DNA from 3 places in the Streptomyces sp. Tu 3180 genome. Region 3 is predicted to be linked to each of the others. Evidence: riboswitches for the same ligand, from Rfam matches in the RefSeq annotation. Region 3 holds a riboswitch; each other region holds the start of a gene.
The links. Region 3 has a riboswitch for cobalamin ahead of GL259_RS33615 (hypothetical protein). Riboswitches for the same ligand answer to the same signal wherever they lie in the genome.
Positions count from the first base shown of each region.

Region 1: another riboswitch for cobalamin. It lies ahead of GL259_RS29130 (energy-coupling factor ABC transporter permease); the one in region 3 lies ahead of GL259_RS33615 (hypothetical protein).
Region 2: another riboswitch for cobalamin. It lies ahead of GL259_RS25850 (ribonucleoside-diphosphate reductase subunit alpha); the one in region 3 lies ahead of GL259_RS33615 (hypothetical protein).

Region 1 covers NZ_WOXS01000002.1:6,285,411-6,295,880, reverse strand. The annotation lists gene GL259_RS29160 (hypothetical protein) at 1-693, shown strand, start outside; gene GL259_RS29155 (ATP-binding cassette domain-containing protein) at 955-1,614, opposite strand; gene GL259_RS29150 (ABC transporter ATP-binding protein) at 1,607-2,620, opposite strand; gene GL259_RS29145 (ABC transporter permease) at 2,617-3,519, opposite strand; gene GL259_RS29140 (ABC transporter permease) at 3,525-4,493, opposite strand; gene GL259_RS29135 (ABC transporter substrate-binding protein) at 4,514-6,109, opposite strand; cobalamin riboswitch at 6,311-6,495, shown strand; gene GL259_RS29130 (energy-coupling factor ABC transporter permease) at 6,525-7,232, shown strand; gene GL259_RS29125 (energy-coupling factor ABC transporter substrate-binding protein) at 7,229-7,642, shown strand; gene cbiQ (cobalt ECF transporter T component CbiQ) at 7,649-8,398, shown strand; gene GL259_RS29115 (ATP-binding cassette domain-containing protein) at 8,395-9,234, shown strand; gene GL259_RS29110 (SGNH/GDSL hydrolase family protein) at 9,330-10,124, opposite strand; gene GL259_RS29105 (hypothetical protein) at 10,287-10,470, opposite strand, start outside.
Region 2 covers NZ_WOXS01000002.1:5,503,506-5,513,975, forward strand. The annotation lists gene GL259_RS25850 (ribonucleoside-diphosphate reductase subunit alpha) at 1-2,149, opposite strand, end outside; cobalamin riboswitch at 2,273-2,431, opposite strand; partial or broken gene GL259_RS25855 (GNAT family N-acetyltransferase) at 2,467-2,974, opposite strand; gene GL259_RS25860 (sodium:solute symporter family protein) at 3,052-4,680, opposite strand; gene GL259_RS25865 (DUF3311 domain-containing protein) at 4,677-4,943, opposite strand; gene GL259_RS25870 (GntR family transcriptional regulator) at 5,117-5,881, opposite strand; gene nagB (glucosamine-6-phosphate deaminase) at 6,054-6,839, opposite strand; gene GL259_RS25880 (SDR family oxidoreductase) at 7,022-7,774, opposite strand; gene GL259_RS25885 (TetR/AcrR family transcriptional regulator) at 7,938-8,603, shown strand; gene GL259_RS25890 (PAS domain-containing sensor histidine kinase) at 8,964-10,430, shown strand.
Region 3 covers NZ_WOXS01000002.1:7,367,561-7,378,030, reverse strand. The annotation lists gene GL259_RS33620 (ferric reductase-like transmembrane domain-containing protein) at 1-981, opposite strand, end outside; cobalamin riboswitch at 1,250-1,408, shown strand; gene GL259_RS33615 (hypothetical protein) at 1,547-2,410, shown strand; partial or broken gene GL259_RS33610 (cysteine synthase family protein) at 2,407-3,428, shown strand; gene GL259_RS33605 (ATP-grasp domain-containing protein) at 3,425-4,492, shown strand; gene GL259_RS33600 (family 1 glycosylhydrolase) at 4,536-5,792, opposite strand; gene GL259_RS33595 (glycoside hydrolase family 78 protein) at 5,948-8,236, opposite strand; gene GL259_RS33590 (TetR/AcrR family transcriptional regulator) at 8,445-9,068, opposite strand; gene GL259_RS33585 (MFS transporter) at 9,314-10,470, shown strand, end outside.

The DNA of each region.
Region 1 (10,470 bases), 1.1 Mb from region 3:
TACACCTACGTCCGCGTCGACGCGGAGGCGTTCGCGCGGATGACGGGCGCCCCCCTGCCTCCCGCCGACGAACTGCCGGACAGCGCGGGGGCGTTCAAGAAGCTCCTCGACGGCGAGTGGATCAAGGTCGCGACCGAGGACCTGGAGGAGGCCGGAGGGGGAATGGCGGGTGGCCCGGCCCCCGGCGGCGAGGAGCCGTCGGCGGAGCCCACGCTCGACGCCAGGACGCAGAAGAAGCTCACGAAGGCGCTGCGGCAGGTCATCGCCCAGGAGGTCGACTTCAAGACCTCCGGCGGGTCGGACGGCACCGAGCACATCAAGGCCACGGCCCCCTTCCGCACGCTGATGACCGAGCTGTTCGACGAGCTGCGCCCGCTGGCGCAGGAGCTGCCGACGGGGGCCGAGCTGCCGACGGCCAAGGACTTCAAGGACGCGCCGGACGAGAAGGTCACGGCCGACTTCACGCTGAAGAACGGCGAGCTGACCGAAGTGTCGGTGGACCTGGCCAAGCTGGCGGAGAACGCGAAGGTCAAGAAGTTCGCGCTGGTGCTGCGCGTGCGCGGCGGTGAGAAGACCGCGGCTCCCTCGGGGGCCACCGAGGTGCGGATGGACGAGCTCATGGAGGGCTTCCTCGGCGGCGCTCCGGAAGAGGCGTTCGGGGACGAGGAGTTCCTGGAGGAGCCGCAGGCGTGACACCCGGCGCACGAGCGTGCCGGTACCCCCGCCGGCACCACCGCCGGCACCTCCGCCGGCGGTGCGCGCCGCCGTGACCGGCGAGTGCGACCGGCCGTACTCGCCGGCGGGTCCGCGGACGGGCCGGGCGGGTCGTCCGCCCACCGCGGCGGCAGGAGTCGGCTCCGCTCCTGCCGCACCGGGACGGTCCGGCCGGTCCCGGTGCGGTGACGGTGACGGTGAAGGCCGGGGACCGCTCCGCCCTCGTCCAGGGGCGCGGCATCACCCTCCGGTGACCGTGTCCCAGTGGACCGTCCGGTCGCACCAGCGGTCCAGCAGGGTCTGGTCGTGGCCGACGGCCAGCAGGCCCGCGCCCGTCGCCGCGCGGTAGTCCTCGACGACCGCGACCAGTGCGGCCGTGGTCGAGGCGTCGAGCATCGCGGTCATCTCGTCGCAGACGAGCCAGCGGGGGCGGAGCACCAACGCGCGGGCCAGGCAGGCGCGTTGGAGCTGGCCGTCGCTGACCTCGTGGGGGCGGCGGGTCAGCAGGTCGGGGGTCAGGCCGACGGTGCCGGCGAGTTCGGGGACCCGGGCGGGGACCTCCTCGCGCCGGCCGGTGGCGCGCAGGGGTTCGGCGATCAGGTCGGTGAGGCGCAGCCGGGGGTCCGCGGAGAGGCGGGGCTGCTGGAAGACGACACCGAAGGCGGTGCGCCGTGCGCGTGGGGCGCGGTGGCGCCAGTGGCGTACGGGCGTGCCGTCGAGGAGGAGGGTGCCGGCGTCGGGGCGGTGGAGGAGGGCGGCGACCCTCGCGAGGGTGGACTTGCCGCAGCCGCTGGGGCCGAGCAGGCCGACGGCCTCGCCGGGGGAAACGGCGAGGGTCGCGTTCCGTACGACGGGGGCGCGGCGGTCGTATCCGGCGGTGATGGCGCGCAGTTCAAGCACGGACGTCCTCCGTCGCGGGGGCCTGGGCGGCCGTGACCGGGTGGTGGCAGGCGACCGCTCCGGTCAGGGGCGGGAGGGTCGCGCAGGCGCCGGTGGCCCGGTCGCAGCGGGCGGCGAAGGCGCACCCGTCGGGGAGGGCGCCGAGTTCGGGGGGCATCCCGGGGATGGGGGTGAAGGCCCTGTCGGGGAGTGCGTCCAGCAGGCCCCGGCTGTAGGGGTGCCGGGGGCCCGGGGTGCCGAAGAACGCGCTCGCGTCGGCGAGTTCGACGATGCGTCCCGCGTACATGACGGCGATCCGGTCGGCGATGCGCTCGGCGGCGGCCAGGTCGTGGGTGATCATCAGCAGCGCCCGGTCGCCGTCGGCGTCGACGTGGCGGCGCAGTTCGTCGACGGTGCGGTCCACCAGGTCGCGGTCCAGGCCGGTGGTGGGTTCGTCGGCGAGCAGCAGGGGCGCCCCGCCGACCAGGGCGAGGGCGGTGGCGGCGCGCTGGGCGAGGCCGCCGGAGAGTTCGTGGGGGTGGCGGTCGAGGTGGTCCGGCGGGAACGCGGCGCGTTCGGCGGCCCGCTCGGCGGCGGTGCGCAGGGCCGCGCGGCCCCGGACGCCGGTGAGCTGGGCGACCGTCTCCTCCAGCTGGGAGCGGATGGTGCGGACGGGGGTGAGGTGGGCGGCCGGGCTCTGCGGGACGAGGCCGATCCGGCGGCCCCGCACGGTGCGGGCGAGGGTGCGTTCGTCGGCGGTGAGCAGGTCGAGGTCGCCGAGGAGCGCGCTCCCCGCGGTCTGCGCGTTGGCGGGGAGCAGGCCGAGGAGGGCGGAGGCGAGGACGGACTTGCCGCAGCCGCTCTCGCCGATCAGGGCGAGGCACTCGCCGGGCGCCACGTCGAAGTGCGCGTCGGTGACGGCGGCGATCCGGCGGCCGCCCGGCAGCAGGAAGCGCACCGACAGCCCGCGGACCGACAGCACGGGAGGCCTCCCGGTTCGCTCGGTCCGCTCGGTTCGCTCGGTCACAGCATCAGCTCCGATCGGCGGCGCGGGTTGATCCGCTCGCGCCAGACTCCGGCGAGCCCGGCGATGGCGAGGGTGGGGATGATCAGGAACAGGCCGGGGAAGAGGGTGGGCCACCACTGTCCGGCGAGCAGGGAGCCGCGGGCGCCCTGGATGAGGGTGCCGAGGCTGGCCGTGTGGGCGGGCAGGCCGAGGCCGAGGAAGGACAGCGCCGACTCGTGCCACATGGCGTGCGGGATCATCAGGACGGCGGCGAGCCCGGCCTGCGGCAGCACGCCGGGCAGCAGGTGCCGGACCGCCACCCGCCACCGGGAGGCGCCGCCGGAGACGGCCGCGTCGATGTACGGGCGGGAGCGCAGCGAGAGGACCTCGGCGCGCACGATGCGGGCCGTGGACAGCCAGTGCGTGAGGGCGACGGAGACCACCACCGGCCAGACGCCCGGGCGGAACATGGCGACGATGAAGATGCCGAGCAGCAGGTGCGGGACGGACGAGACGGTGTCGACCAGCCGCATGACGGCGCGGTCCACCCGGCCGCCGAGGGCTCCGGCGGCGGCTCCCACGGCGGTGCCGATCACGGTGGCGGTGAGCGCGGCCACCACGCCGACGAGCAGGGAGACGCGCAGCCCGTGGACGCAGCGCAGCAGCAGGTCGCGGCCGACGTCGTCGGTGCCGAAGGGGTGGGCCCAGCCGGGCGGCTGGAGCTCGGCGGCCAGGTCGACGGCCTGCTGGTCGAACCGGACCAGCAGCGGCACGAGCAGCACCGCGAGGACGGTCACGGCGACCAGGGCGGCGGAGGTGCGCAGCCTCAGGGTGTGGGTGGAACGGCGGGCGGTGCCGTGCGGGCGCCACCCGGCCGCGGACTCGGGGGCGTTCGCCTTCTCGGCGGTGGTGTCAGCCATGGGGATCACATCTCACTCAGCTTCACCCTCGGGTCGGTCAGTCCGTACAGCAGGTCGGCGAGCAGGTTCCCGGCGAGGACGGCGGCGGTGGCGAGGGTGGTGAGCGCGGCCAGCAGCGGGAAGTCCACGGCGGTGGCCGCCTCCACGGTGGCCGCCGCGATGCCGGGCCAGCTGAAGACGCTCTCCACCAGCAGGGCCCCGGTGATGAGTTCGGGGACGCGGGAGCCGATCAGGGTGAGCACCGGCAGCAGTCCGGAGCGCAGGGCGTGGCCGAGCAGCACGGTGCGTTCGCTCAGGCCGCGGGCCCGGGCGCCGCGCACCGGGTCCTCGGCGAGCGCGTCGCCGACGCCCTGGCGGACGTAGAGCGTGAACCAGGGCAGCTGGGAGACGGCGAGGACGCCGGCGGGCAGCGCGAGGTGGCTCAGGAGCTGTCCGGCGGTGACGTGCTCGCTGCCGGTGTCGGTGAGGCCGCCGGCCGGGAGGACGTCCAGTTTCAGCGCGAACAGCCAGACGGCGAGCAGGGCGATCCAGAAGACCGGCGCGGCCTCCAGCGCGTAGGCGAGGGAGGTGACGGCGCGGTCGGCCGGTGAGCCGGGGCGGCGGGCCGCGAGGACGCCGAGCACGGTGCCGAGCAGGACGGCGAGGACGAACGCGACGGCGCACAGCAGCGCCGACCACACCAGCCGTTCCCCGATCACCTCGGCCACGGGCTGGCGCATGACGCTGGACTGGCCGAGGTCGCCGCCGGCCGCGGAGGTCAGCCACTCCCACCAGCGTTCGGCGAAGGGCCGGTCCACGCCGAGGTTCTCCCGCAGCCGGTCCAGGGTCTCCCGGTCGGCGCCGAGCGCGGCGGTGCCCGCGTAGGCCTTGACGGGGTCGAAGGGGGAGACCGCGGCGATCGCGAACACGCCGAAGGTGACGACGAGGAGCACGGGCACGGCGGACAGGGCCCGCCGTGCCACGAGCCGGGTCATCTCTCCCCAGGGCAGGGAGGTCATTTCTTCGGCTGCCAGTCCTCGACGTTCCACCAGGGGCCGCTGGCGAAGCCGTGCTCGTGCGGTTCGGTCTGCGTGGTCAGCCCGTCCCAGCGGTCGGCGAGGACGTACATGTGGTCGATGTGGGTGAGGAAGGTGTAGCCCGGGTTCTTCACCAGTTCGCGCTGGAGGTCGTCGTAGGCGGCCTTGCGGTCCTCGGGGTCCTGGCTGCGGCGGCCGGTGTCGAGGGCCTCGTCCACGGCCGGGTCGTCGTACCGGGCCATGTTGTTGAAGCCGTCCCCGGCGAGGGAGGAGTGCAGCAGGGTGTAGAGGCCGAAGTCGGGGTCGCCGGTGCTGCCGAAGCCCGCGAGGACGGCGTCGTGCTTCATCCGGGGCTCGATGACCTCCCAGGTGGCGCTCTCGACCTTCACCTCGATGCCGGCCTTCTTGGCGTCGGAGGCGTAGGCGAGGGCGTGGTCCTGGCGGACCTTGTCGCCGGAGGGGTGGAAGAGCGTGAACGAGGCGCGGCGGCCGTCCTTGGCGCGGATGCCGTCCTGGCCCGGCTTCCAGCCGGCGTCGTCGAGGACGCGCTCCGCCTCGCCGAGGTCCCGGTCGCGTTCGGTGCCCCGCGCGAACCAGGGGTCGTCCAGGGGCAGCGGGCCGTAGGCGGGGCGGCCGGCTCCGTCGAGGATCTTGTCGACCATGGCCTCGCGGTCCACGGCGAGGTCCAGGGCGCGGCGGATCGCGGTGTCGCCGGTGACCGGGTTGCCGGTGGGGAGGGTGACGGCGCGGAAGTCGTAGGAGGTCGCCCGGTACGTCTTCCTGCCGTCCTCGTTCTCGAAGGTGGCGGCGAGGTTGGGCGGGAGGACCGCGCCGTCGAGGTCGCCGGAGCGCAGCCGGGTGGCGCGGACGTCGTCGTCGGCGACGATCGCCATGGTGAGCTTTTTCACCTTCGGCGCGCCGCCCCAGTAGTCCGGATTGGCCTTGAAGGTGAGCTTCTCGCCCTTGCGCCAGTCGGTGAGGACGTACGGTCCGGTGCCGACCGGCTTCGTGTTGAAGGAGCCGGTGTTGGGGTCCTGCTCGCCGGCGACGTGCTCGGGGACGATGGGCAGGACCGTGCGGGCGGCGAAGGCCGCGTAGGGGTACTTGAGGGTGAAGACGACCTTGTCGTCGCCGTCCGCCCGCACCTCCTCGATGGCGTCCAGTTCGCTCTTGGCGGTGTTGTTGGTCCTGTCGTCCAGCACCGTGCGGTACGTGAAGACCACGTCGTCGGCGGTGAGCGGCTCGCCGTCGCTGAAGCGCACGCCGTCGCGCAGGGTGTAGGTGTAGGTACGGCCGCCGTCGCCGACCTCGGGCAGCGCCTTCGCCAGCGCGGGCTTCAGCTTCTGGCCGGCGTCCCGGACGAGCAGTCCGTCGAAGATCTTGGAGTTGCCGTCCTTGCCGTAGCCGAGCAGCGGGCTCAGGGTGTCCGGCTCGGAGGCGACGCCGATCACCACGGAATCGGCGGACGCGCCGCCGTCCGTGCCTCCGCCCGGCGCCGAGCAGGCGGCGGCCGCGCCGGTCACCGCGGCCGCGACGGCGGCGGTGGCGGCACTCCGTATTCGTCGGGTCGTCATCGAACCTCACATCCCTGATGCCTTGAAATCGCTGTTGCATATTAATTGCAGCAAGACACTGCCCGGCGCCGCCCTCTTCCAGTCCCCCCGCTTCGACGGGTCCGCGGCCGGTGTCAAGTCCGCAGGTGTGCGCCGGGGCGCTCGCCGCCGGGCGCTGCCCGCGCGCCCCCGCGTCCGCTTGTCACCGGGCCGGAACGGGCACTACTGTCGCCACGCCTTGGTGACGGGAAATCGGTGCGATACCGGTGCGGCCCTCGCCACTGTGATCGGGAAGTCCGGCTCCAGTCCTCGCGGACGGCCACTGGGTCCCCTCGGGACCCGGGAAGGCGGAGCACGGGCGGTGGTACCCGTCAGCCAGGAGACCGGCCAAGGCGCGTCAACCATCCACGAGGTGCTGGAGAGGGTCTGCTGAGCCATGCACATAGCCGAGGGTTTTCTGCCACCGGCGCACGCGGTCGCCTGGAGCGTCGCATCGGCGCCGTTCGTCGTCCACGGAGCCCGGTCGCTCGTCCGCGAGGTCAAGGAACATCCCGAGAGCACGCTGCTGCTCGGCGCCTCGGGAGCGTTCATGTTCGTCCTGTCCGCGCTCAAGCTCCCCTCGGTGACGGGGAGTTGTTCCCACCCCACCGGCACGGGCCTGGGCGCGATCCTGTTCCGGCCGCCGGTCGTGGCGGTGCTGGGCACCATCACCCTGCTGTTCCAGGCGCTGCTGCTCGCGCACGGCGGGCTGACCACGCTCGGCGCCAACGTCTTCTCGATGGCGGTCGTCGGCCCCTGGGCCGGGTACGGCGTCTACAAGCTGCTGCGCCGCTGCGGCGTCCCGCTGATGGCGGCGGTGTTCTGCGGCGCCTTCGTCGCCGACCTGTCGACGTACTGCGTGACGAGCGTCCAGCTCGCGCTCGCGTTCCCCGACCCGGACAGCGGGTTCCTCGGCGCGCTCGGCAAGTTCGGCTCCGTCTTCGCCGTCACGCAGATCCCGCTCGCGGTGAGCGAGGGGCTGCTGACCGTGCTGGTGATGCGCATGCTGGTGCAGTCCAGCAAGGGTGAGCTGACCCGGCTCGGGGTGCTGGTGACGACGGCCGGCCGCAAGACGCGGGACGAGGCCGGGGCGGTGACCCGATGAGCCGGAACGCGAAGATCAACACCCTGCTGCTGCTCCTCGTCGCCGCACTCGCGGTGCTGCCGCCGGCGCTCGGCCTCGGCGACCACAAGGAGGAGCCGTTCACGGGCGCCGACGCCGAGGCGGAGACCGCGATCACCGAGATCGACCCGGACTACGAGCCGTGGTTCTCGCCGCTGTACGAACCGCCGTCCGGCGAGATCGAGTCGGCGCTGTTCGCCCTCCAGGCGGCGATCGGCGCGGGCGGCCTCGCGTACTACTTCGGGCTGCGGCGGGGGCGGCGGCAGGGCGAGGCGCGTGCGGCGGCCCGGCCGGGGGCCGGGGCGGACCCCGGCGGCGAGGCGGCGGATCCCGCGCGGCCGGACGCCGGCGCGGACGCCGGTGACGGGACCTCCTCCGAACGGCGGGGCTGAGTCCTCTTGCTGCCGATCGACGCGGCGGCGCACGGCAGCCGCTGGCGCCACCGCCACCCCGTGGACAAGGCCGTGCTCGGACTGGGCCTCACCGTGCTCGCGATCTCGCTGCCGCCCTGGCCGGGCGCGGCCCTGGTGCTGCTGACCGCGCTCGCGGTGCTGCTGGGCCCGGCGGGCGTGCCCGGCCGGCGGCTGTGGCGCGCCTACCGGGTGCCGCTGGGCTTCTGCGTCACCGGCGCGCTGCCGCTGCTCGTCCGGGTGGGCGGACCGGACGGGTGGGTGTCGCTGGCCGGGGACGGGCCGCTGCGCGCCGGGGAGTTGCTGCTGCGCACGTCGGCGGCCTCCCTCGGGGTGCTGCTGTTCGCCTTCACCACCCCGATGTCCGACCTGCTGCCGCGCCTGGCCGGCGCCGGGGTGCCCGCACCGGTCGTCGACGTGGCCCTGGTGACGTACCGGATGAGCTTCCTGCTGCTGGACTCGGTGCGCCGGGTGCGCCAGGCGCAGGCGGCCCGGCTCGGGCACACCACCCGCTCCGCCACCTGGCGTTCGCTCGGCGGGCTCGGCGCCACCGCGTTCGTCCGGGCCTTCGACCGGGCGGCCCGGTTGCAGACCGGGCTCGCCGGGCGCGGCTACGACGGCACCCTGCGCGTCCTGGTGCCCGAGGCCCGGGTCTCCGTCCGCTTCACGGCCGGGAGCGTGGCGCTGCTCGTGGGCCTGGCCGTCCTCGCCCTCGCTCTGGAAAGGCCTCTGTCATGACCGGGTCCGCGCTGCTCTCCCTGCGGGACGCGTCCTTCGCGTACGAGGACGGGCCGCCCGTGCTCACCGGCCTCGACTTCGAGGTGCGCGAGGGGCGCGCGCTCGCGCTGCTGGGCCGCAACGGCAGCGGCAAGACGACGCTGATGCGGCTGCTCAGCGGTGGACTGCGCCCGCACAGCGGCGCGTTGGCGGTCGACGGCGTGCCCGTCCGCTACGACCGCAAGGGGCTGACCCGGCTGCGGACGACCGTGCAGCTGGTGGTGCAGGACCCCGACGACCAGTTGTTCGCCGCGTCCGTCGGCCAGGACGTGTCGTTCGGACCGCTCAACCTCGGCCTGCCCGACGCCGAGGTGCGCGCCCGGGTGGCCCAGGCGCTGGCCGCGCTGGACATCACCGCCCTCGCCGACCGGCCCACGCACCTGCTGTCCTACGGGCAGCGCAAGCGCACGGCGATCGCGGGCGCGGTCGCCATGCGGCCCCGCGTGCTGATCCTGGACGAGCCGACGGCGGGGCTCGACCCCGACGGCCAGGAGAGGCTGCTCGCCACCCTCGACGGACTGCGCGAGAACGGCACCACGGTCGTCATGGCCACCCACGACGTGGACCTCGCCCTGCGCTGGGCCGACGACGCGGCGCTGCTCACGCCGTCCGGGGTGCACACCGGGCCGGCCGCCGGGACGCTGGCCCGCACCGACCTGCTCCGGGCGGCGGGCCTGCGGCTGCCCTGGGGCGTCGCGGTCGGTCGGCTCCTGCGCGCGCAGGGGCTGCTGGCCGACACGGCCGTCGGACCCCGCACCCCGGAGGAACTGGCGGAAGCGGTCCGGACGGACCGTTAGCGCGCCGGGAGCGGACCGCGTTCCCGCGGCGCCGGGCGCGCGAGTCGCGCCCGGCGCCGCGGGAGGTGCGGGGGCGCCCCCCGCACGGGACGGTGCTAGGCCACGGAGCGGAAGGCGGGCAGGTACCCGCTCGACTGGCCGACGGCCTTCGGGTGGTAGGAGTTGCCGACCGGGATCGTCACGCTGTGGAGCCAGGCGTCGCCCGAGCAGAGCTCGTGTCCGGTGAACTCGTCCACCACGCCGGAGAAGGTGAACCCGGCGTCGGCCGCCCGCTTGGCGAGCACCCCGTTCAGCACGTCCGAGGCGTTGTTGATCGCGCCGCGCTCGGTCTCGGTGAGTCCGGCGATGCAGCTGCCCGAGAGCTTGTAGAAGCGCGGGTAGCCCAGCACCACCACGTGTGCCTGCGGGGAGCGGGAGCGGATGCCGCTGTAGAGCGAGTCGAGCTTCCCCGGAAGGGAGTTCTGCATCGCCGAGACGGCGGTGTTGACGCGGCTGACGCAGGTGGCCTCGCTCTGCAGCACGCAGGTCTGCATGACGTCCGCGAAACCGATGTCGTTCCCGCCCGCCGTGACGCTGACGAGCGTGGTCGACGAGGTCAGCGCGCTCAGCTGACTGCCGGCCACGGTCGTCGTGGTCGCTCCCGAGCAGGCGACGAACCTGAACGAGGACGGGGAGTTGGCGGCCGCCCAGAGGGACGGGTACGCGTGGGTGCTGCGCTTGCAGTCGCCGCTCTCGGAGGTGTAGTCGCCCGCGCCCACTCCGGAGGAGTAGGAGTCGCCGAGCGCCACGTAGTTGTCGCCGGCGGCCGAAGCCGGCTGTGCCAGGCCGAGGACGGCCGCGGTACTCAGGACGAGGGTTGCCAGGGTTGCCCGAACAGAACGCACTGACACGACGGTCCGCCCTTCGGAGGTGGGGATCGCAGGAGTGGTTAATCGTGCAACCATGCTTGTAGCAGGCCGGGATACCGCTCAGTAACACCCCGGCGAGAAGTCGCCCGGAATGCCTGAATGATCATTCGGCGGAACGCGCTCCATGCGTGGACAAACCTTCGATCAGGCGTCCGGCAGCCGAAATCCGGAACTCCCCCGCGGTCCCGTCCCCTTCCTCCGGCGGCAACCGCGGTGCCTGTCGGGGCGCGTGGCGGACCGTCGGACCGTCCGCCGGGCGGCGGGGGACGGGCCGGGCCCGTCCGGGAAGAGGGGGCGCAGCGGCCGCACGGTCAGGCGGGTGAGCCGC
Region 2 (10,470 bases), 1.9 Mb from region 3:
TGAGCGACTGCGCCTGGTCGAGGAACGGGGTGCGGGCGGCGGCCATGTCGATCAGCGCGCGCTGCGGGATCTCCCACGCCGTGCGGTACAGCCGGCGCACCTCCTCGGGGATCCACGCGAAGTCCTGCACCGAGCCGCCCGCCTCACGCAGCGCCTCGCGGGTGCGCGCGTCCCACACGCCGAGGCGCTTGAGGTCGTCGACGAGGTAGGAGTTGACCTGGAGGAACTCCCCGGACAGCGTCTCGCGCTTGAACAGGTTGGACACCTGCGGCTCGATGCACTCGTACACGCCCGCGATCGAGGCGATGGTGGCGGTGGGCGCGATGGCGAGGAGCAGCGAGTTGCGCATCCCGACGGCCGCGATCCGCTCGCGCAGCGCCGCCCAGCGCTCCGGCCAGGTCAGGTCCGCGGCGTAGTGGTCCGGGTGCAGAACGCCCCGGGCGGTGCGGGTCTTCTCCCAGGCGGGCAGGGGACCGTTGCGCTCGGCGAGGTCCGCGGAGGTCTCGTACGCGGCCAGCATGATCCGCTCGGCGATCCGGGTGGACAGCCGCCGGGCCTCGGGCGAGTCGAAGGGCAGGCGCAGCTTGAAGAAGACGTCCTGCAGCCCCATGACGCCCAGACCCACGGGGCGCCAGCGGCCGTTGGAGCGGCCCGCCTGCTCGGTCGGGTAGAAGTTGATGTCCACGACCCGGTCGAGGAACGTGACGGCCGTGCGCACGGTCGCGTCCAGCCGCGCCCAGTCGAGGTCGCCGGCGGCCGTGTCGACGAACGCGCCGAGGTTGACCGACCCCAGGTTGCAGACCGCCGTCTCCCCGTCGTCGGTGACCTCCAGGATCTCCGTGCAGAGGTTGGAGGAGTGGACGACGTGGCCCGGCTCGGCGGTCTGGTTGGCGGTGCGGTTGGCGGCGTCCTTGAAGGTCATCCAGCCGTTGCCGGTCTGCGCGAGGGTGCGCATCATCCGGCCGTACAGCTCGCGCGCGGGGAGGGTCTTCCTGGCCAGCCCCTTCTCCTCGGCGGCCCGGTAGGCGGCGTCGAACTCCTCGCCCCACAGGTCGACCAGCTCCGGCACGTCCACCGGGGAGAACAGCGACCACCGGCCGTCGGCGTCCACCCGGCGCATGAACTCGTCCGGCACCCAGTGCGCGAGGTTCAGGTTGTGCGTGCGGCGGGCGTCCTCACCGGTGTTGTCGCGCAGCTCCAGGAACTCCTCGATGTCGGAGTGCCAGGTCTCCAGGTAGACCGCCGCCGCGCCCTTGCGCCGTCCGCCCTGGTTCACGGCGGCGACCGAGGCGTCCAGCGTCTTCAGGAACGGGACGATGCCGTTGGAGTGCCCGTTGGTGCCGCGGATCAGCGAACCGCGGGCCCGGACGCGGGAGTAGGACAGGCCGATGCCGCCGGCGTGCTTCGAGAGGCGGGCCACCTGGTGGTAGCGGTCGTAGATCGAGTCCAGCTCGTCCTTGGGGGAGTCCAGCAGGTAGCAGGACGACATCTGCGGGTGCCGCGTGCCGGAGTTGAACAGCGTGGGGGAGGAGGGCAGGTAGTCCAGGCGGCTCATCAGCCCGTAGAGCGCGGCGACCTCGTCCACCGACCGCACGCTGTCGTCCTCGGCGAGACCGGCGGCGACCCGCAGCAGGAAGTGCTGGGGCGTCTCGACGACCTTGCGGGTGATCGGGTGCCGCAGCAGGTAGCGGCTGTGGAGGGTGCGCAGGCCGAAGTAGCCGAAGCGGTCGTCGGCCCGGGTGTCGATCAGCGCGTCGAGCCGGTCCGCGTGCAGCCGGACGAACGCGGCGGTGCGGTCGGCGATCAGGCCCTCGCGGTGCCCGGTCGCGACGGACCCGGTGAACGACGTGACGCCCTGCGAGGCGGCCTCGGCGCGGATGCCGACGGTCAGCAGCCGGGCGGCCAGCCGGGAGTAGGCGGGGTCCTCGGAGATGAGCCCGGCCGCGGCCTCGGTGGCCAGTTCCCGCAGCTCCGTCTCGTCGGCGCGGGCGGACCGGCCGCGCAGCGCGGCGGCGGCGACCCGGCCGGGGTCCGCGTCGGGCAGGTCGGCGGTCAGCTCGGTCAGGGTCCGCAGCAGCGCGGCACCGGGGCCGTCGCTCTGCTCTGTCACGTCGACCGCTGAAGCCGGATCGGCTGGCGCGATGGTCACGTGGGGCTCTCCCTCGCTCGGCACGGGGGCCTCGCCGAGGGCGGGGGGCAGCACACGAACGCACGCGGCGTCGCGTCCACCGGCCCATTCCACGAGGCCCGGACGTCAGGGCACCCGGACCGGACGGCCGGGCGCACTGTCGGCAGGTCCTCGGACTGAAGCCCGTGCGCGCCCGCGCCATGACGCGAACACGCACAAGTACACCGTTGCGGGACAGTTCCGGATTCGCACCGGATTCCCCTGCGGCGACAGCGAGCACGAGCATACATCTTGTGCCGGGTGCTGTCGGCAGGCCCATATGTTGTGTCTCGATGGTGTCAGAGTGTCAACTCATAGGTGAAGAGCGTGATGTCGTCCAGGTGCGGGAGGGACTTCCGGTCGCGCCCGGGCGTGCGGACGGAACCCAGCCGCTCGTGGACGCGGGGGGCGGAGTGCACGGTGCGCCGGGCCGGCAGCACGACCCGGACGCAGCCCTCGACGGCCCGTGCCCGGCCGACGCAGGCGCGGACGAGGGCCTCCCCGACACCGCGGCCCCGGGCCGCATGGGCGACCGCGAGCATCCGGATCCCGGCCTCGCCGGGCCCGGCCATGCAGGCCATCGGTCCGCTGCCCGGTACGAACGTCACCCCGCCCGGCACGCCGCCGTGCTCCACGGCGGCCGGCACCTCGGTGACCGCCGCCCGCGTCGCCGCGTGCCCCCGGCTCACCGGGACACGCGTCGCGCCCCCCGAGGCCGAGCAGCCCGTCCCGGAGGTGGGCCTGCGCGGTGGTCTCACCGAGTTCCCCGTGCTCGCCGGGCTCCGCCGGCCGGACGGCGACGCCCATGGGGGGAGAGTGTGCTTGACGGATACGACGACGGGCCGCCGGATTTCTCCGGCGGCCCGTGGTTCACGGCTGCGGCGTCAGTGCGCGCTGCCCGCCGTGGCCGGCGGGAGCTCCACCTGGACGCCCGGGTCGCCCGCGTCCGCCGTGTAGTCCTCCGGCTTGGTCTGGTCGACGCCCTCGGGGGCCTTGGCGGCCCTCAGGACGAAGGTCAGGACGACCGTGACCAGGACGTTGATGACGAAGGCGGTGAGGCCGATGTAGCCGATCTCGCCGATGCCGGGGATCTCCTTCGAGGAGCCGCCGAAGTGCTTCTGCGTCGGGGAGGCGACGCCGTACGCGGCGACCGTGCCGTAGAGCATGCCGACCGCCCAGCCCGCGAGCAGCGCCCAGCGGTGGAACCAGCGGGTGAACAGGCCGCCGACCAGGGCCGGGAAGGTCTGCAGGATCCAGATGCCGCCCAGCAGCTGGAAGTTGATGGCGACGGTCTTGTCCATGGTCAGGACGAAGGCGAGCGCGCCCACCTTCACCAGCAGGGAGACGATCTTGGAGACCTTGGTCTCCTGGGCCGGTGTGGCGTCCGGCCTGATGAAGTCCTTGTAGATGTTGCGGGTGAACAGGTTCGCCGCCGCGATGGACATGATGGCCGCGGGGACGAGGGCGCCGATGCCGATCGCCGCGAAGGCGACGCCCGCGAACCAGTCGGGGAACATGTCCTCGAACAGCTGCGGGATCGCCAGCTGGCCGTTCTGCACCTTCACGCCCGCCGCGATCGCCATGAAGCCCAGCAGCGCCAGCAGACCCAGCATCAGGGAGTACAGCGGCAGGATCGTGGTGTTGCGGCGGATCACCTCGCGGCTGCGCGAGGACAGCGTCGCCGTGATGGAGTGCGGGTACATGAACAGCGCGAGCGCCGAGCCCAGCGCCAGCGTCGCGTACGTCCACTGGCCCGCGTCGCCCGGCACCAGCGCACCGCGCGGCGCGCCCGTGGCCGGGTTGGTCTGGCCGAACGCCTCGTTCGCCGAGGCGAAGATCTCGTCGAAGCCGCCCAGCTTGATCGGGATGTAGATGATCGCCACCGCGATGACGAGGTAGATCAGCGTGTCCTTCACGAACGCGATGAGCGCGGGCGCCCGCAGACCCGAGGAGTAGGTGTACGCCGCCAGCACGCCGAAGGCGATCAGCAGCGGCAGGTCCTTGACGAACCAGTTGGTGTCCTCGCCGCCGCCGACGCCCATCACGTCCAGCACGGCCTGGATGCCGACCAGCTGGAGCGCGATGTACGGCATCGTCGCCAGGATGCCGGTGACCGCGACGGCCAGCGACAGCCCCTTCGAACCGAACCGGCCGCGCACGAAGTCGGACGTGGTCACGTAGCCGTGCTTGTGCGACACCGACCACAGGCGGGGCAGGAAGGTGAAGATCAGCGGATACACGAGGATCGTGTACGGCACCGCGAAGAAGCCGGCCGCGCCCGCCGCGTAGATCGCCGCCGGGACGGCCACGAAGGTGTACGCGGTGTACAGGTCGCCGCCGAGCAGGAACCAGGTCACCCAGGTGCCGAAGGACCGGCCGCCCAGGCCCCACTCGTCGAGGCTGTGCTCGTTCGCCGCCTTGCGCCAGCGCGCGGCCAGGAAGCCCATGACCGTGACGAGCACGAAGAAGAAGACGAAGACGGCGAGCGCCACGCCGTTCACGCCGTCGTTCACTGCGCCGCACCTCCCTTCGGGGCCCTGCGGGCGCGCTGGTCACGCTGCCAGAGCTTGTACGCGACCATGGTCAGCAGGGTGGAGATCAGCACCCACGCCATCTGGTACCAGTAGAAGAACGGGATGCCGATGACGACGGGGTCGGTCTTCGCGTACGACCCGACCCACAGCATGGCCACGAAGGGTGCGACGAGACAGAGGGCGATGACGACGCGCACGGGCGTCACCACCGGCCCCCTGCCGGTTCCTGGGGCTTGTGACATCAGACGGCTCCGTCCCCTCACTGATCACCGGCGGTAGTGCGCAGGAAATCTAGGTCAGGGGGTGGCTCGTCCGTAACCCCTCGTCCGTATACCGGTACCTCGAATTCCACTCAACCGAGAGGCACCGGCAGCGAAATCCCCGTCAACCGTCCGTTTCGCCGGGGCTCCCGGGCTCAGTCCTGCGGACGCTTCAGCCGCGCGACGAACTTGTACCGGTCGCCCCGGTACACCGACCGCACCCACTCCACCGGCTGTCCGTCCCGGTCCAGCGAGTGCCGGGAGAGCATCAGCATCGGCAGGCCGACGTCCGTGCCGAGCAGGCCGGCCTCGCGCGGGGTGGCCAGCGAGGTCTCGATGGTCTCCTCGGCCTCCGCCAGATGGACGTCGTACACCTCCGCGAGGGCGGTGTAGAGGGACGTGTACTTGACCAGGCTGCGGCGCAGTGCCGGGAAGCGCTTCGCGCTCAGGTGGGTGGTCTCGATGGCCATCGGCTCGCCGTTGGCCATGCGCAGCCGCTCGATGCGCAGCACCCGTCCGCCGGGCGTGATGTCGAGCAGTCCGGCGAGCCGGTCGTCGGCGGTGATGTAGCCGATGTCCAGCAGTTGCGAGGTGGGCTCCAGACCCTGGGCGCGCATGTCCTCGGTGTACGAGGTGAGCTGCAGCGCCTGCGAGACCTTGGGCTTGGCGACGAAGGTGCCCTTGCCCTGGATGCGCTCCAGGCGTCCCTCGACCACCAGCTCCTGGAGGGCCTGGCGGACGGTGGTGCGCGAGGTGTCGAACTCCGCCGCCAGCGTGCGCTCGGGCGGGACCGGGGTGCCGGGGGACGCCGTCTCGGTCATGTCGAGCAGGTGCTTCTTCAGCCGGTAGTACTTGGGCACGCGCGCCGTACGGACCGCAGTCCCGCCCTCGTTCTCCGCACTGCTGACGTCGGTGCTCATGCTCTGCCTTCCCGGCTCCGAGTCCCGAAGCGGCCGACATCCCGTCGGCCACGGCTCACATCGTGGCACGGCCCGGGACGGGGTGTGCCCCGCACCCTCCGTGATCCCTTCTGTATACCCCCGGTATCAGGGCTGGTCTAGTCCACGATCGGCCCCGGCCCGTGCGACGGGCTCAGAGCCCCTGCCACTCCGGCTTGTTGGCGTAGGTGTGCCGGAAGTAGTCGGCGAGCTTCAGCTTGGAGGCGGCCGCCTCGTCGACGACCACCGTGGCGTGCGGGTGCAGCTGCAGCGCGGACGCCGGGCACACCGCCGCCACCGGTCCTTCGACGGTCGCGGCGACGGCGTCCGCCTTGCCCTCCCCGGTGGCGAGCAGCACCAGGTGGCGGGCCTCCAGGATGGTCCCGATGCCCTGGGTGATGACGTGGTGCGGGACCTGGTCGATGTCGCCGTCGAAGAAGCGCGCGTTGTCCACCCGGGTCTGCTCGGTCAGCGTCTTGATCCGGGTGCGTGAGGCGAGCGAGGAGCAGGGCTCGTTGAACCCGATGTGCCCGTCCGTCCCGATCCCCAGCAGCTGGAGGTCCACACCGCCGGCCACGGCCAGTTCCCTGTCGTACGCCTCGCACGCGCCCTGCACGTCCTCGGCCGTGCCGTCGGGCCCCATGAAGGCGTCCATGCCGATCCCGAGCGGCTCCAGCACCTCGCGCCGGAGCACCGAGCGGTAGGACTCGGGGTGGTCGGCGGGCAGCCCCACGTACTCGTCGAGCTGGGCGATGCGTGCCCGCGAGGCATCCACGGCACCGTCGCGCACCTTGGCCGCCAGTGCCTGGTAGATGGGCAGTGGCGTGGAGCCGGTGGCCACGCCGAGCAGGGCGTCGGGCTTGCGCCGCAGGAGTTGAGCCATGGCCTCGGCGATGAGTTCGCCGCCGGCCTTGGCGTCCGCAACGATGACAACTTCCACGCTGGGCCTGCCGATCTGATGAGGAGGGCTCGACTGGAACTGGACCCGGAAGGGACCATGTGGTTTAGACCAATCAATCTAGCAGAGCGGGCGCCGCCCTCCCGGGCGAGCGGCGCGGGGCGGCCCTCCTCCCGCCCCCTTCAGCATCCCAGGGCCGGGCGGACCCGGCCCGTCGCGCGGTGCTACGTCAGTGACCCTCCGGTGGCGTCCACCCAGCTCCCCGTCACCCATCGGCCCGCGTCCGAGGCCAGGAACGCCACCACGTCCGCGACCTCCGCCGGGGTCCCCACCTTCCCGAGCGCCGATATCTCCTCGGCCCACGCCCAGCCGTCCTCCGTGCCGTGCAGGAACGGGGCCGTGTTGTCGGTGTCGATCAGCCCCGGTGCCACCGAGTTCACCCTGATGCCCCGCCGGCCCAGGATCTTGGACAGGTCCCGGGAGAGGACGTCCAGTGCCCCCTTGGTCATCGCGTACGCCACGTTTCCCGGCATCGCCGCGGTCCGGGCGAGCCCCGAGGAGACGTTGATGATCCGCCCTTCGTCCCGCAGCCGCGTCATGCCGTGCTTGACGATGAAGAAGGGCGCCTTCACGTTCACCGCGAAGAGCGCGTCGTACTCCTCCTCCCGGATCTCCTCGATCGGCCGTGAGGTCCCGATCCCCGCGTTGTTCACCAGCACGTCCAGGCCGTCCGCGTGCCGGTCGAACTCCTCCCACAGCGCCTCGGCGTCCCCGGGGACGCCGAGCACCACGCCGATCGCGAACGCCGAGCCGCCCGCCGCCTCGATCGCGGCGACCGTCTCCTTCGCCGCCGCCTCGTTCCGGCCGTAGTGCACCGCGACCCGTGCTCCGTCGCGCCCCAGCCGCTCGGCGATGCCCCGCCCGATGCCCCTGCTCGCTCCCGTGACGAGTGCCGTCCTGCCCGTGAGCACACCCATGCCGACGCCCTCCTGATTTCCGTAGTGGTCGCTACAGAAAAAAACCGTACGCCGGCCCGCCGACTTTTTCTAGTGCCCGCTATAAAATGCACCCCACGGGGGGACGCGGGCGGACCGCGGGACGGACGGGGCGCAGGCCCCCCGGCGGACGAGGAGGGATCGCGTGGTGAGGGACGAGGACGCCGGGCGGAGCGGGACCGCCCGCACCGGGGCCGGACCCGCGCGCAGACCCCGCGGCCGTCCCCGCTCCTTCGACCGGGAAACCGCGCTGGAGAAGGCGCTCCTCGCCTTCTGGGAGCACGGCTACGAGGCCACGTCGGTCTCCGACCTCACCCGCGTCATGGACATCGGCGCCCCGAGCCTCTACGCGGCCTTCGGCGACAAGCGCTCCCTGTTCGACGAGGTCGTCCGGGTCTACGGCGCGCGGTACGGCTCCTTCACCGACCGTGCCCTCGCCGAGGAGCCCACCGCCCGGGCCGCCGTCGAGCGGATACTGCGGGAGGCCGCCACCGCGTACACCGAACCCGGCCACCCGCACGGCTGCCTCGTCATCCACGCCGCCGCGAACTGCTCGAACCCCGAGGTCGAGCGGTCCCTGCGGGAGCGCCGCACGGCCAACATCGCCGCGTTCGAGCGCCGGATCCGGGACGACGTCGCCGCCGGGGTGCTGCCCGCGGACACCGACGCCGGCGCGCTCGCCCGGTACACCGGGGCGATGATCCAGGGCATGTCGCAGCAGGCGCGGGACGGAGCGAGCCGGGAGGAGCTGGAGTCGCTCGCCGAAATTGCCCTGTCCGTCTGGCCCCGCGCGGGAACCCCCACGGGTTAGGCTGCGTGGTGGACGCCTGTGCGTCCGGCGGGGCGGCGCGACGATCCACGACGCGGCACCTCGCGACGTGACATCGACGAACAATGTTCCGCGCATGGACACCGGCAGTGGTCTAGTCCACAATGCACAGCAGACACAAAGCCTGCCTTCCCCGCACAGGAAGGCGGATCGAGGATCCGGAGCTCTCTGCCCTGACTGCCCCGGCTCCTCATCGCTCGGCCGACCGGGACCGCACACCCCGCGGCCGATATTGCTCCGGGCTGCGGTGCCGGGAGGGTTGAGGGTCCCTCCCAGGCGCCGCGGCCCGCGGGTGTTCTCAGGGCCGGTACGGCCCCGGGTACGCTCGCTGACGTGCCCTCCATGAACGAACTCGTACGCCAGCACACCGCCCTCGACGACACCGACCTCGAGTGGCTCCACCTGCTGGTCTCGGAGTGGCAGCTGCTCTCCGACCTCTCCTTCGCCGACCTGGTCCTGTGGGTTCCCACCCGTGACGGCACCCGCTACGTCTCCGTCGCCCAGATGCGGCCGAACACCGGCCCCACCTCGTACCAGGACGACATGGTCGGCCACCTCGTCCCGCGCGGACGCCGGCCGATGCTGGACGCGGCCCTGGACGAGGGCCGGATCGTGCGCGAGGGGGACCCGGAGTGGCGCGAGGAGGTCCCGGTCCGCGTCGAGTCCATCCCCGTCCGGCGCGAAGGCCGCGTCCTCGGGGTGATCGCGCGCAACACCAACCTGCTCACCGTGCGCACCCCGAGCCGGCTGGAGCTCACCTACCTGCAGAGCGCCTCCGACCTCGCGCAGATGATCGCGGCGGGCGCCTTCCCGTTCGCGAACCAGCAGCTCGACATGGACGCCTCGCCCCGCGTCGGCGACGGGCTGATCCGGCTCGACGCCGACGGCATCGTCCAGTACGCCTCCCCGAACGCCCTCTCCGCCTACCACCGGCTGGGCCTGGCCGCCGACCTGGTCGGCCACCACCTCGGCCGGACCACCGCCGAACTGGCCCCTTCCCGCGGCCCGGTGGACGAGGCGCTGGCCAAGGTCGCCAGCGGCTGGGCCCCGCGCGAGTTCGAGATCGAGGCGAACGACGGGGTGATCCAGTTCCGGGCGATCCCGCTCAAGCCGAAGGGGACGCGCATCGGATCACTGGTCCTCCTCCGTGACGTCACCGAACTTCGCCGCCGCGAACGTGAGTTGATCACCAAGGACGCGACCATCCGGGAGATCCACCACCGGGTGAAGAACAACCTCCAGACGGTGGCGGCGCTGCTGCGGCTCCAGGCCCGGCGGATCGGGTCCGAGCGCGGCCGGGAGGCGCTGGAGGAGGCGGTGCGCCGCGTCGGATCCATCGCGATCGTGCACGAGACGCTCTCCCAGAACCTCGACGAGCGCGTGGAGTTCGACGAGATCGCCGACCGCGTCCTGGCGATGGTCGCCGAGATCTCCCCGGGCAAGGTCACCGGCCGGCGCACCGGCCGCTTCGGCATACTCGACGCGGAGGTCGCCACCCCGCTGTCCATGGTGCTGACCGAGGTCCTGCAGAACGCCCTGGAGCACGGCTTCCGCGAGGGCGAGACCGGCACCGTCGAGGTCTCCGCGGTCCGCGGCGGCACCACGAAGGAGGCGCGCCTGCTGGTCACCGTGCAGGACGACGGCGTGGGTCTGCCCGAAGGCTTCGACCCGCACACCGCCGGCAACCTCGGCCTGCAGATCGTGCGGACCCTGGTGGAGGGCGAGCTGGGCGGCACCTTCGACATGGTTCCGGCCCCCGGCCGGGGGACCCGGGTGATCCTCGACGTCCCGGTGCAGTCGGGGAAGTAGCTCAAGTACTCATGCACAGAGGGCGCCTGACGTGATGTCG
Region 3 (10,470 bases):
CGGCTCGGGAGCGTGCGGGCTCGTCGAGGGCGGCTCGGCCGGGCGTTCCCGGCCGCCGTCATGACCGGACACCACCACGACGACCAGCCCCACCACGACGGCCCCGGCGGCCACCCGGCCGGCGGCCCGCACCCCCCAGCCCGGCAGCGACACGCCCCCGCGCCGTCCCGGCCCGCCCAGTCGCTCGGCCCGCCGGGCGGGCCGCAGCAGCCGAGCCAGCAGCAGTGCCGCGACCGGGAGTTGGAGCAGCCACAGGACGGTGCGCGGCCACTCGCCGTACCAGACGTTGGTGCCGTACAGCAGGGTGTGCCACACGCTCAGCACGTACACGACGATGACGAAGCGGTGCAGGCGGCGCCAGGTGCCGGCGCCGATGCGGTGCCGGACGTAGAACAGCAGGCCGAGGGGAACGGCCAGGTAGAGGGCGCCCTGGCCGAGGGGGATGGCTACCTGGCCGGTGCCGGAGTCGTACCAGCCGGGCACGAACGTGTCCGCGAAGCCCGCCCACAGCCGTTCGAGCCACGTCAACCGGGCCTCGTACCGCACGAGTTCCGCCGCGAACATCAGCGCGTGCGCGAACATCAGGGCCATCGTGGTCAGGCTCGTGGTGCGGTGCCAGCGCTCCAGGGTCTGCCGGGGGACCGGCAGCCGGGCGGGGCGCGGCCCGGACAGCAGCAGACCGAGCATGACCGTGCCCCAGGCCCACAACAGGCCCGACCAGCCGAACGCCTGGCTGAGCAGGTACATCCAGTACGTGCCGGGGTCGTCCATGAACGGCATGACCGCGACCGTGTCCGACTCGCCCGACTCCATGCGCGCCCACAGCAACACGAACACGAGCGCCGTGACCACCACCGCCGCGCTCGCGTCGGGCAGCGCGGCCCTCAGGTCGGCGCGCAGGGCGACGCGATCGGCCGGACGCCTGTCACGGGCGGGCGGTGCGGCCGTGCCGTCGTCCTCCGGCGTCGTCTCTGGCAGCATCCTGGGCCTTCCGGGGCGCGGAACACCGACGGGCGGTGTGCACGTGGGACGGGAGGCACCAGTGTGACCGAGGCGGCCGGGAGCACCGAGGCCACATCCGGCCAGAGTGGTCCCCGGCCGACGCAGGGCCCTGACGCCCGCCGGGGCACCGATCGCATCCGGACAACCGGCGCCGCACCCCCTGCCGCCGGAGCGCGAGCCGCCCTACGCTGATGCCCGCAGTCGGTTCGCGCCCGCCGGTCCGGCCGGATGCCGGGCGGACCGGCGCAAGAGGGAACCCGGTGGGAGTCCGGGACTGTCCCGCGGCGGTGAGTGGGAACGAAAGCCGTCAACAGCACTGGGCCCGTATCTCGTCGGGGCCGGGAAGCGACGGCCGGTAGGTGCCCGCCGGCATCCCCGGTGGGCGGGTCCGCGAGTCCGAAGACCTGCCGCTGCGCCCGCACGTGACGTGCGGGCTGTGCACGGTGACCTCGCGGACCGGGTTGGCGGTGCGGACGGCCGCAGGGCACGCCCTGCGCGGTGCCTCCCTCCCGGTCGCGTTCCAGGACGCGGACAGGAGGGGTACGTGACGGGCCGCACCGTGTCCGGCGTCTGCCACGGCACTCTGGGCGAGCTCTACCAGGGCCCGCTGCGGGCGGGGGCCGATCCGGACATCGCCGTGGTGTCCTTTCCCGTGGAGCGGCACTCCCGGGTGCACTTCGCCCCCGGGGCGCAGCCGCCGAATCCGCTGCCCCTCGGCGAGAAGTCCGCGACGGCGGCCCGGCTCTTCCTGGAGCGTTTCGGGCTCACGCTGCCGCCGGGCCGCTGGAGCGCCCACTCCGACCTGCGGGTGGGCGTGGGGATGGCGAGTTCCACCGCCGACATCGTGGCGACCCTGCGCTGTCTGTTCCGGCTCTTCGCCCTGCCGTACGACACGGACGTGGTCCTGGGCGTCCTGGCGTCGATCGAGCGGGCCGACAGCGTGTTCCTCGACGAGTTCGCGCTGTACCTCAGCGGCCGGCACCGGGTGGTCCGGCGCCTGGGCACGGACATCGGCTTCCACACCGCGTACACCACCGAGCCCGGGACCGTGGACACCGCCGCCGTCACCGACCTGCTGCTGGAGCACTACCGGCGGCACGGGGAGGAGTACGAGCGGTGCCTGACCGACCTGCTCAAAGGTTTCGCCTCCGGCGACCCGGCCGCCGTCGCACGGGCGGCGACCGCCAGCGCCGCCCTGTCGCAGAACGTGCTGCCCAAGGCGACGTTCGGCAGCCTGCTCGCCCACCGGGAGCGGTTCGGCGCCGACGGCGTCTTCGTCGCCCACACGGGCTGCCTGATCGGCTACCTCTTCCCCGGCCGCCTGGACGCCGGTCTCAAGTCCGAACTGTCCGCCTTCTTCCACTCGCTCGGCCACCGGTGTTCCTTCGCCCAAGGAGGCTACGGGTGATCCACCCCCGCATCGCCGACGCCCTGAAGTCCCGGATCTCGTCCGGCTCACCGACGGCCTCGTCCTGATCCGGTTCGAGTCGATGAAGATCTACTCGGCGCTCGCCGCCGTCCGCCACCTCCTGGAGCGGGGCGCGATCCGCCCGGGACAGACCCTGATCGACAGCTCCAGCGGCATCTACGCCTACGCCCTGGCGCTCGCCTGCCACCGCTACGGCATGCGCTGCCACGTCGTCGCGTCCACCACCGTGGACACCACCACCCGCGCCCAGCCGGAGATCCTCGGCGCCACCGTGGAACAGGTCAGACCCTCGAAGGACCTCAAGCTGGACCAGGAGCTGCGGGTGCGGCGGGTGAAGGAGATCCTCGCCGATCACCCCGGCTGGCACTGGATGCGCCAGTACCACGACGACGTCCACTACCTCGGCTACCACGAGGTGGCGGACCGGATCACGGCCGCGTTCCCCTCGACCGCGCTGACCGTCGTCGGAGGGGTGGGGTCGGGGGCCTCCACGGGCGGCCTCGTGGAACGCCTGCGCGCCACCGACCCCTCGGTGCGGCCGGTCGGCGTCCAGCCCTTCGGCAGTGTCACCTTCGGCAGCCAGGACCACCACGACCCGGAGGCGATCATCGCCGGCATCGGGTCGTCGATCGTCTTCGGCAACGTCCGCCACCACCTCTACGACGCCGTTCACTGGCTGGACTTCACCCACGCCATGTCCGGCACGGTCGCCCTGCTGCGCGACCACGCCGTCTTCGCCGGGCTGTCCACCGGCGCCGGACACCTGGCCGCGACGTACGAGGCCCGGCGCCACCCCGACCGGCTGCACCCGGTGGTCGGCGCCGACACCGGACACCGCTACGTCGAGCGCGTCTTCGCCCGCCACACGGAAGCCCTGGACCCCGCCGCGCTGAAACCGGTCGAGGTCTCCGCCCCCGAGGAGATGTCCATGCCCTGGTCCAGGATGGCCTGGCGGCGCACCGCCCGCCCGGCCGGCCGCAAGGAGCGAGCGGCATGAGCGTGGTCTGCCTGGAGTCACTCACCTTCGGCCTCGGACACCTGGTGCGCGCCGCCGACGCACTCGGCGAGCGGCTCATCCTGCTCACACGCGACCGCGCCTCCTACTCCTACGAGCTGGAGAGGCTTCCGGCGGACGCCCTCGACGTCGTCGTCACCGACACCTTCGACGTGGAAGGGCTCACGGATCTGCTCCGCCGGACGCCTCGGCCGCGCGGCCTGATCAGCTCGACCGACACCTGGACACTGGCCGGTGCCGAGCTCGCGGACCGTCTCGGCCTGCCCGGGCTCGATCCGGCCGTGCTCCGGCTGACCCGGGACAAGGCGGCCGTACGGAACCGGCTGCACGACGCCGGGCTGACGCGCGGGCGGGCCGTGGAGGCGCCCGGAGCGGAACTGAGGGACGTGCTGCTCAAGGAGGTCGGTCTGCCCGCCGTCCTCAAGGACACGGCGGGCACCGGGAGCCAGAACGTCTGGCTGGTCCGCGACGAGCCGGAGCTGGAGGCGGCCCTCGACGGGGCGGCCGGGCGGGAGCTGAGAGGGCGGCTGTTCGCGGAGCCGTACTTCAGCGGGCCGGTGTACAGCGCCGAGACCCTCACCTGGGCCGGCCGGACCCGGCTGCTGGGCGTCTCCAGCCGGCTGATGTCACCGGAGCCGTGCTTCCGGGAGGAGATCACGGCGTTTCCCGTGGCCTTCCCGGAGGCCCGGCGGTCCGTGCTGGAGCGGTGGCTCGGCGAGGTGCTCGCGGCGATCGGCTACACCGACCGTTTCGCGCACGTGGAGTTCGTCCTGACCACCGGCGGCCCGGAGGTCGTCGAGATCAACCCGCGGATCGGGGGCGCCCTGGTCGGGGAGGGCATGTGCCGGGCGCTGGGCGTCAACGTGTACGAGGCGACGGTCGAGGCGGCGCTCGGCCGCCGTCCCCGCCTGATGGACACGGACCTGCCCGGCGGTCCGGCGAGCGAGGTCGCCGTCCACCCCCGCACCGGAGCGCCCCAGGTGACCTTCCTCCCCGGGCACCCCCATCCGGCCCACCCGGTCGAGGCGGACCGCTCCGCCTCGTGACGGACGCGCACGCGCCCGGCCGGGCGGGCCCTTCGGGAAGGGCTCAGTCCCGGGTGCCGGCGAGCGGTGCCCGGTGGCTTCGCACCACGTCCGCGTACGCCTTCGCGCTCGGCTTCGGGCGGCGCTCGAAGGTGTCGCGGTCGACCTCGTGCAGCCCGAGCCGGGCGCCGTACCCGAAGATCCATTCGAAGTTGTCCATGAGCGTCCAGTGGCAGTAGCCGAGGACGGGCGTGCCCGCACGCACCTCGGCCGCGAGGTGTTCGACGGCGGCGGGGATGAAGGCGGCGCGTTGTGCGTCGTCCGGGGTCTGGATGCCGTGTTCGGTCACGAGGACCGGCACCCCGGACACCTCGTGGGCGTAGCGCACGGCGCCGGCGAGGGACGCGGGCTCGATGACGGTGCCCATCCCGTTGAGTTCGCCGTCGGGCGTCACCTCGCCGTCGGGGCCGTGGACGATGCGCTCGTAGTTCTGCACGCCGACGAAGTCGTCGTGGCGTGCCTCGCGCAGCCAGTGGTCGTAGACGGCGGCGCGCTTGGCGTCCCGGCGTTCCTCGCCGCCGGGGAGGGCCACTTCGTCGGCGACGGCGATGGAGACGCCGACGGGCAGGTCGCCGCGGCGGGCCTTGACCGCGTCGCGGGCGGCGCGGTGGGCCCGGGTGAACGCGGCCCGGAACTCCTCCTGCCGGTGGGCGGGGATGACGTTCGCGCTGGCGTAGGTGTCGCTTCCGGCGGCCCGTGCGGCGGCCGCCAGCATCCGCGTCTTGAGCGCCTCGGCCTCGGCCGGGAGCTTCGCTCCCGCCTGCAGCAGCTGTTCGAGGTTGGGTTCGTTCAGGGTGACGGCGTGGGAGATGCGGTCGCCGAAGCGCGCCACGACGCGGTCGCACTGCTCGGCGAAGCGCGCCGGGGCGTCGGCGGCGGTCCAGGAGCCGGCCGCGGCGAACCAGTGCGGTGCGGTGAAGTGGCTGAACGTCACGATGGGTGCCAGGCCCCGCTCGAGGCAGCCGTCGACCATGCGCTCGTAGTGGTCGAGGGCCTCGGCGCGGACGACCCCGCGCTCGGGTTCGACGCGGGCCCACTCGACGGAGAAGCGGAAGGCGTTGAGTCCCAGTCCGGCGGCCAGATCGAGGTCCGTCTCCCACCGCTGGTAGCCGCGGCACGCCGGACCGCTCGGCTCGCGGAACAGCGAGGGCGTCGTGTGCTCCAGGAACCACGTGTCACTGGCGCTGTTGTCGCCCTCGTTCTGGTGCCCCGCGGTGGCGACGCCCCACAGGAACGCGTCGGGCAGGCTGGTGGGTGTCATGTGTGCTCCTCGCACTGGTTCCGGTGAAGCGGTGGGCGGGTCGTCCGGCGGGGCCGGACGCGCGGTCGTCGGGGCCGCCCCGTGGTCGCGTGACACGGGGTCCGGGTGCGGTCGTGTGAAACGCGGTCACCCCGTGGTCGTGTGAAGCCGCGTCGTCACGTGGTCGTGCGGAACGGGGTCCGGAAGGTGTGCCGGCCGGGGCCGACCTCCACGGGCTCCGCGCCCGGCAGATCGACCAGCGCGGTGACGCGCAGGGGTACGACGACGTCGACGTGCAGCGTGCCGCCCTCACGGCGCCACCCGGCCCCGGCCCGGCCGTACGGCGTGTCGTGCTCGGCCCGGGCCCAGGTGAGGCCGCCCCCGGGGCGGGGGCGGATCAGCAGCCGCCGGTAGCCCGGCTCGGCGGGCGCCAGACCGGCGACGGTGCGGTGCATCCAGTCGGCGACCGCGCCGAGCGCGTAGTGGTTGAAGGAGGTCATCTCACCGGGGTTGACGCTGCCGTCGGGAAGCATGCTGTCCCAGCGTTCCCACACGGTGGTGGCGCCCATGTCGACCTGGTGGAGCCACGAGGGACAGGACCGCTGGGCCAGCAGCCGGTGGGCGGTCTCCACGTGTCCCGTGCCGGTCAGCGCGTCGCACACCAGGGGGGTGCCGAGGAAACCGGTGCCGATGCGGTGGCCGCGCCCGGCCACCAGGTCCGCCAGCCGGCGTCCGGCCTCGGCGCGCTCGGCGTCGTCCTGGAGCAACCGGAAGCACAGGGCGAGGGCGTAGGCGGTCTGGGTCTCCTCCGTCAGCCGCCCGCCGCCGGCGTGGAAGCGGGCGAGGAAGGCGTCGCGGACCGCGTCGGCCAGGGCGTGGTGGCGAGCGGCGTCGTCCGCGTCGCCCAGGACCTCGGCGGTGCGGGCCAGCAGCCGCGCGGAGTGCGCGAAGTAGGCCGTGGCGACCAGGGCGGACGACGTCGTCGCGCGGCCGGGGTCGTCCGCCGGGGCGGTCGGGTCCAGCCAGTCACCGAACTGGAACCCCTCGCCCCAGACCCGGGCCGGCCCGGCGATGCGGTCGACGGCGTCGACCCAGGCGCGCATCGAGGGGTACTGGGCGCGCAGCACCTCGGTGTCGCCGTAGCGCTCGTACAGCACCCAGGGCACGATGACGGCCGCGTCGCACCAGCCGGCCATGGGCGGGTTGCCCGGGGGGAGGGGCACCGGGGTGATCACCGGGATGTCGGGGCTGAACACCGGGGGCACGCGCCGGTCGTCGTCGCCCTGGTCGGCGGCGAGGTCGCGCAGCCAGGAGCGCAGGAAGTCGCGGACGTCGTAGAGGAAGGCGGCGGTGGGGGCGAAGACCTGGACGTCGCCGGTCCAGCCGAGGCGCTCGTCGCGTTGCGGGCAGTCGGTGGGCACGTCGACGAAGTTGCCGCGCATCCCCCACACCACGTTCTCGTGCAGGCGGTTGAGGGAGGCGTCCGAACAGGAGAACCAGCCCGTGCGGCGCAGGTCGCTGTGGAGGACCACGGCGGTGACGTCGGCCGGGTCGAGGTCGCCGGGCCAGCCCTCGACGTCGGCGTAGCGGAAGCCGTGGTAGGTGAAGCGGGGTTCCCACTCCTCACCCGCCGGGTCGCCGCGCAGGACGTAGCGGTCGGTGGCGGCGGCGTGCCGCAGCGGACGCGTGCAGAGTTCGCCGTCCTCGAGGACCTCCGCGTGGCGGAGGGTGACCGTGCGGCCGGCCTCGCCCCGGACGCGGATGCGCAGCCGTCCGACGAGGTTCTGGCCGAAGTCGAGGATCGTGCGCCCGGTGGGCGAGGTGGTGACCGCGACGGGCGCGAGGTGTTCGATGCGGCGCACCGGCGGGCTGTCCGCCGGGAAGAGGACGGTGGTGTCGAAGTCGACGAGGTCGGCCGGCTGCCACGCCGAGTCGTCGAAGCCGGCTTCGCTGAAGCCCGCCCGCTCCCGGCGGGCGTCGTGCTCCTCGCCCTCGTACAGGCCGGCGGCGAGGACCGGCCCGGTGCTCCAGCGCCAGCCGTCGCCGGTGGCGACGGTGTCGGTGGAGCCGTCGGCGTACTCGAGGTGCAGTTCGGCGAGGAGCCCGGTGCGTTCGCCGTAGACGCACCGGGTGCCGCCGTTGAACCCGAGCAGGCCCCGGTACCAGCCGTCGGCCAGGTGGGCGCCCCAGGCGTTGCGGCCCTCACGGACCAGGGAGGTGACGTCGAAGGACTGGTAGCGGTGGCGGTGGCGGTAGCTCGTCCAGCCGGGGGCCAGGACGTGGTCGCCCACCACGGTTCCGTTGAGCTCCAGTTCGTAGACGCCGAGGGCGGTGACCAGGAGCCGGGCCGACCGCACGGCCTGCCGCGCGGTGAACTCGCCGCGCAGCAGCGCGGCCGGGCAGGCGCCCTCGGCGGGCGGGGGGAGGCGGGGACTGACGACACGTGCGGTCCAGTGGTGACGCATGGCGGCCTTTCTCAGCGCCGGAGGTGAGCAGACACGATCATGCGGCCAACACTTAGTGATTACTAGGTTTTGGCGTACGTGACGTGGAACACGTCGTGAACGGGCCGCCACCACGGGGGGTGGGGCACGGTCGTCAAATTAATCATGAGCATGACAATCAAGGACCCGGACGGCCCCGGAGGCACCCACCGGCCCGTTCGCGGCGGCCCTACAGACCCTGCCCGTCCGCGGAGATGGCCCGCACGAGGCGGTCGAGGTGGGCACGCATGACGGCGACCAGGTCGAAGGACCGCCCCGCGGCCAGCCACTGCTGCAGCAGCCCCGCGTCCATGGCGACGCACTCACGGGCGATGCCCTCGTGGTCCAGGCCGGGGAGCAGCTCCCCGCTGCGACTGCCGGCCCGCAGGCGGTCGGCGAGTTCCGCCACGCCCTTCTCCTGCCACGTGGTGAAGTGGCCGTGGGCCGGGTGGTCGGGGGCGGTGGCCTCGGCGGTCAGGACGACCGCCAGCTCCACCATGCCGGGCATGCCGAGCGTCTCGGCCGTGTCCTCCAGGTGGCAGCGGAAGGCGTCCCGCACCGAGTCGGAGACGCGCTCCCACCGCACGTCCATGCGTTCGTGCCAGTACTCGACGACCGCGAGCAGCAGCTGCTGCTTGTCCCGGAAGTGGTGCAGCAGCCCGGCGTCGGTGATCTCGGCGTCGCGCGCGATGCGGGCGAGGGAGGTCTTGCGGTAGCCGTCCCTGCCGAAGCGCAGCAGGGCCGCCTCCAGGATCTGCGTACGCCGTGCCCGGCCCGCCGTGTAGTGGCCGCGGGGCCCCCTGGGTGTCGCCATGCCAGAACAGTACCGGCGGGGTACGGGGCGACGGCCGGCCGCGCCGCCCGAGGAAACCCTGTGTGAGGTGGGCCACACTTCCGAAACCTAGCGACCACTAGGTGTTCGGGTCATCATCGACGTCACGCGACGACGGGTTGCCGCGCTGTCACGTTCCCGTGAGCGACGCGTCACGGCAGTCCGTCCTCCGCCTCTCCCCCACGTGCTCCCCCTTCCCTCGGCACCTCCGTGAAAGGAGGGCTGGCATGACGTCGCCGTCATCGAGCCCCTCGGTCGACCTCGCACCCCGCGTCCGCGCGGACGGGCGGTGGACACCCCGCCTGGTCCTGATCCTCGTCGCGCTCGCGTGGCCGACCCAGTTGCTGGCCGCGGGCGGCATCCTCGGGGCCAACGCCACGGCGGGCGTCGCCCAGGCGTTCCACACCACCCAGGTGGTGTGGTTCGGCCTGACCCTGACCCTGGTGTCGACCCTGCTCACCCCCTTCGTGATCAAGCTGGGAGACCTGTACGGCAAACGGCGCGTCATGCTCGCCATGACGGCCCTGGGCGCCCTCGGCGAGCTGCTGGCGGCGCTGGCCGGCAGCTTCTGGCTGGTGCTCGCGGGCCGGGCGATCGCCGGGTGCTACGGGCCCTTCGGCGCCCTGTCGTTCGCCGCCGTGCGGGACGTCTTCCCGCCCCGGCTGGTGAAGCAGGCGAGCGGCATCATGGGCAGCAGCGTCGGCCTGGTGGCCATCGTCTCGCCGTTCCTCGCGGGCCGGCTGATCGACACCTGGGGGTACCGCGGGGTCCTGTGGTTCCTCGCCGCCGCCACCGCGGTCGCCTTCGCGCTGATCGCGCTGCTGGTTCCGGAGACCCCGCGGCACGCCTTCGAGTCCGGTTTCGACTGGCTGGGCGGGCTGGTGCTCGGCGGTGGTCTGACAGCCGTGGTCTACGCCGTCGGCCAGGGGCAGAGCTGGGGCTGGTCGGACGTGCGGACCCTGGGCTGGCTGGCAGCGGGGACCGCCGCGCTGATCGCCTTCCTGTTCGTCGAGCGCTCCAGTGCCCATCCGATCCTGGACCTGCGGGTCCTGCGCCGCCGTCCGGTCGCCCTGGCGCTGACCGCCGGCGGCCTCGGCCAGACGGTCGCCTTCACCATGCCGGGCCTCGCCATCCTGCTCGCCCTGTACCCCGCCATCCCGGGTGTGTCGGACGGGCTGGGCTGGACGGCCCACCACAACGCCGTCGTCAGCGTGAGCTGGAACCTGGTGATGTTCGGCACCGGCATGCTGGTCAGCCGGTACCTGCGCCGCTTCGACGTGCGCGGGATGTGGTGCGCCGGCCTGGCGGTCATGGCCGTCGGCTACGCCCTCGTGGGTTTCCGCCACGGCGACGAGCTCGAACTGATCGTCACCTCCTGCGTCGC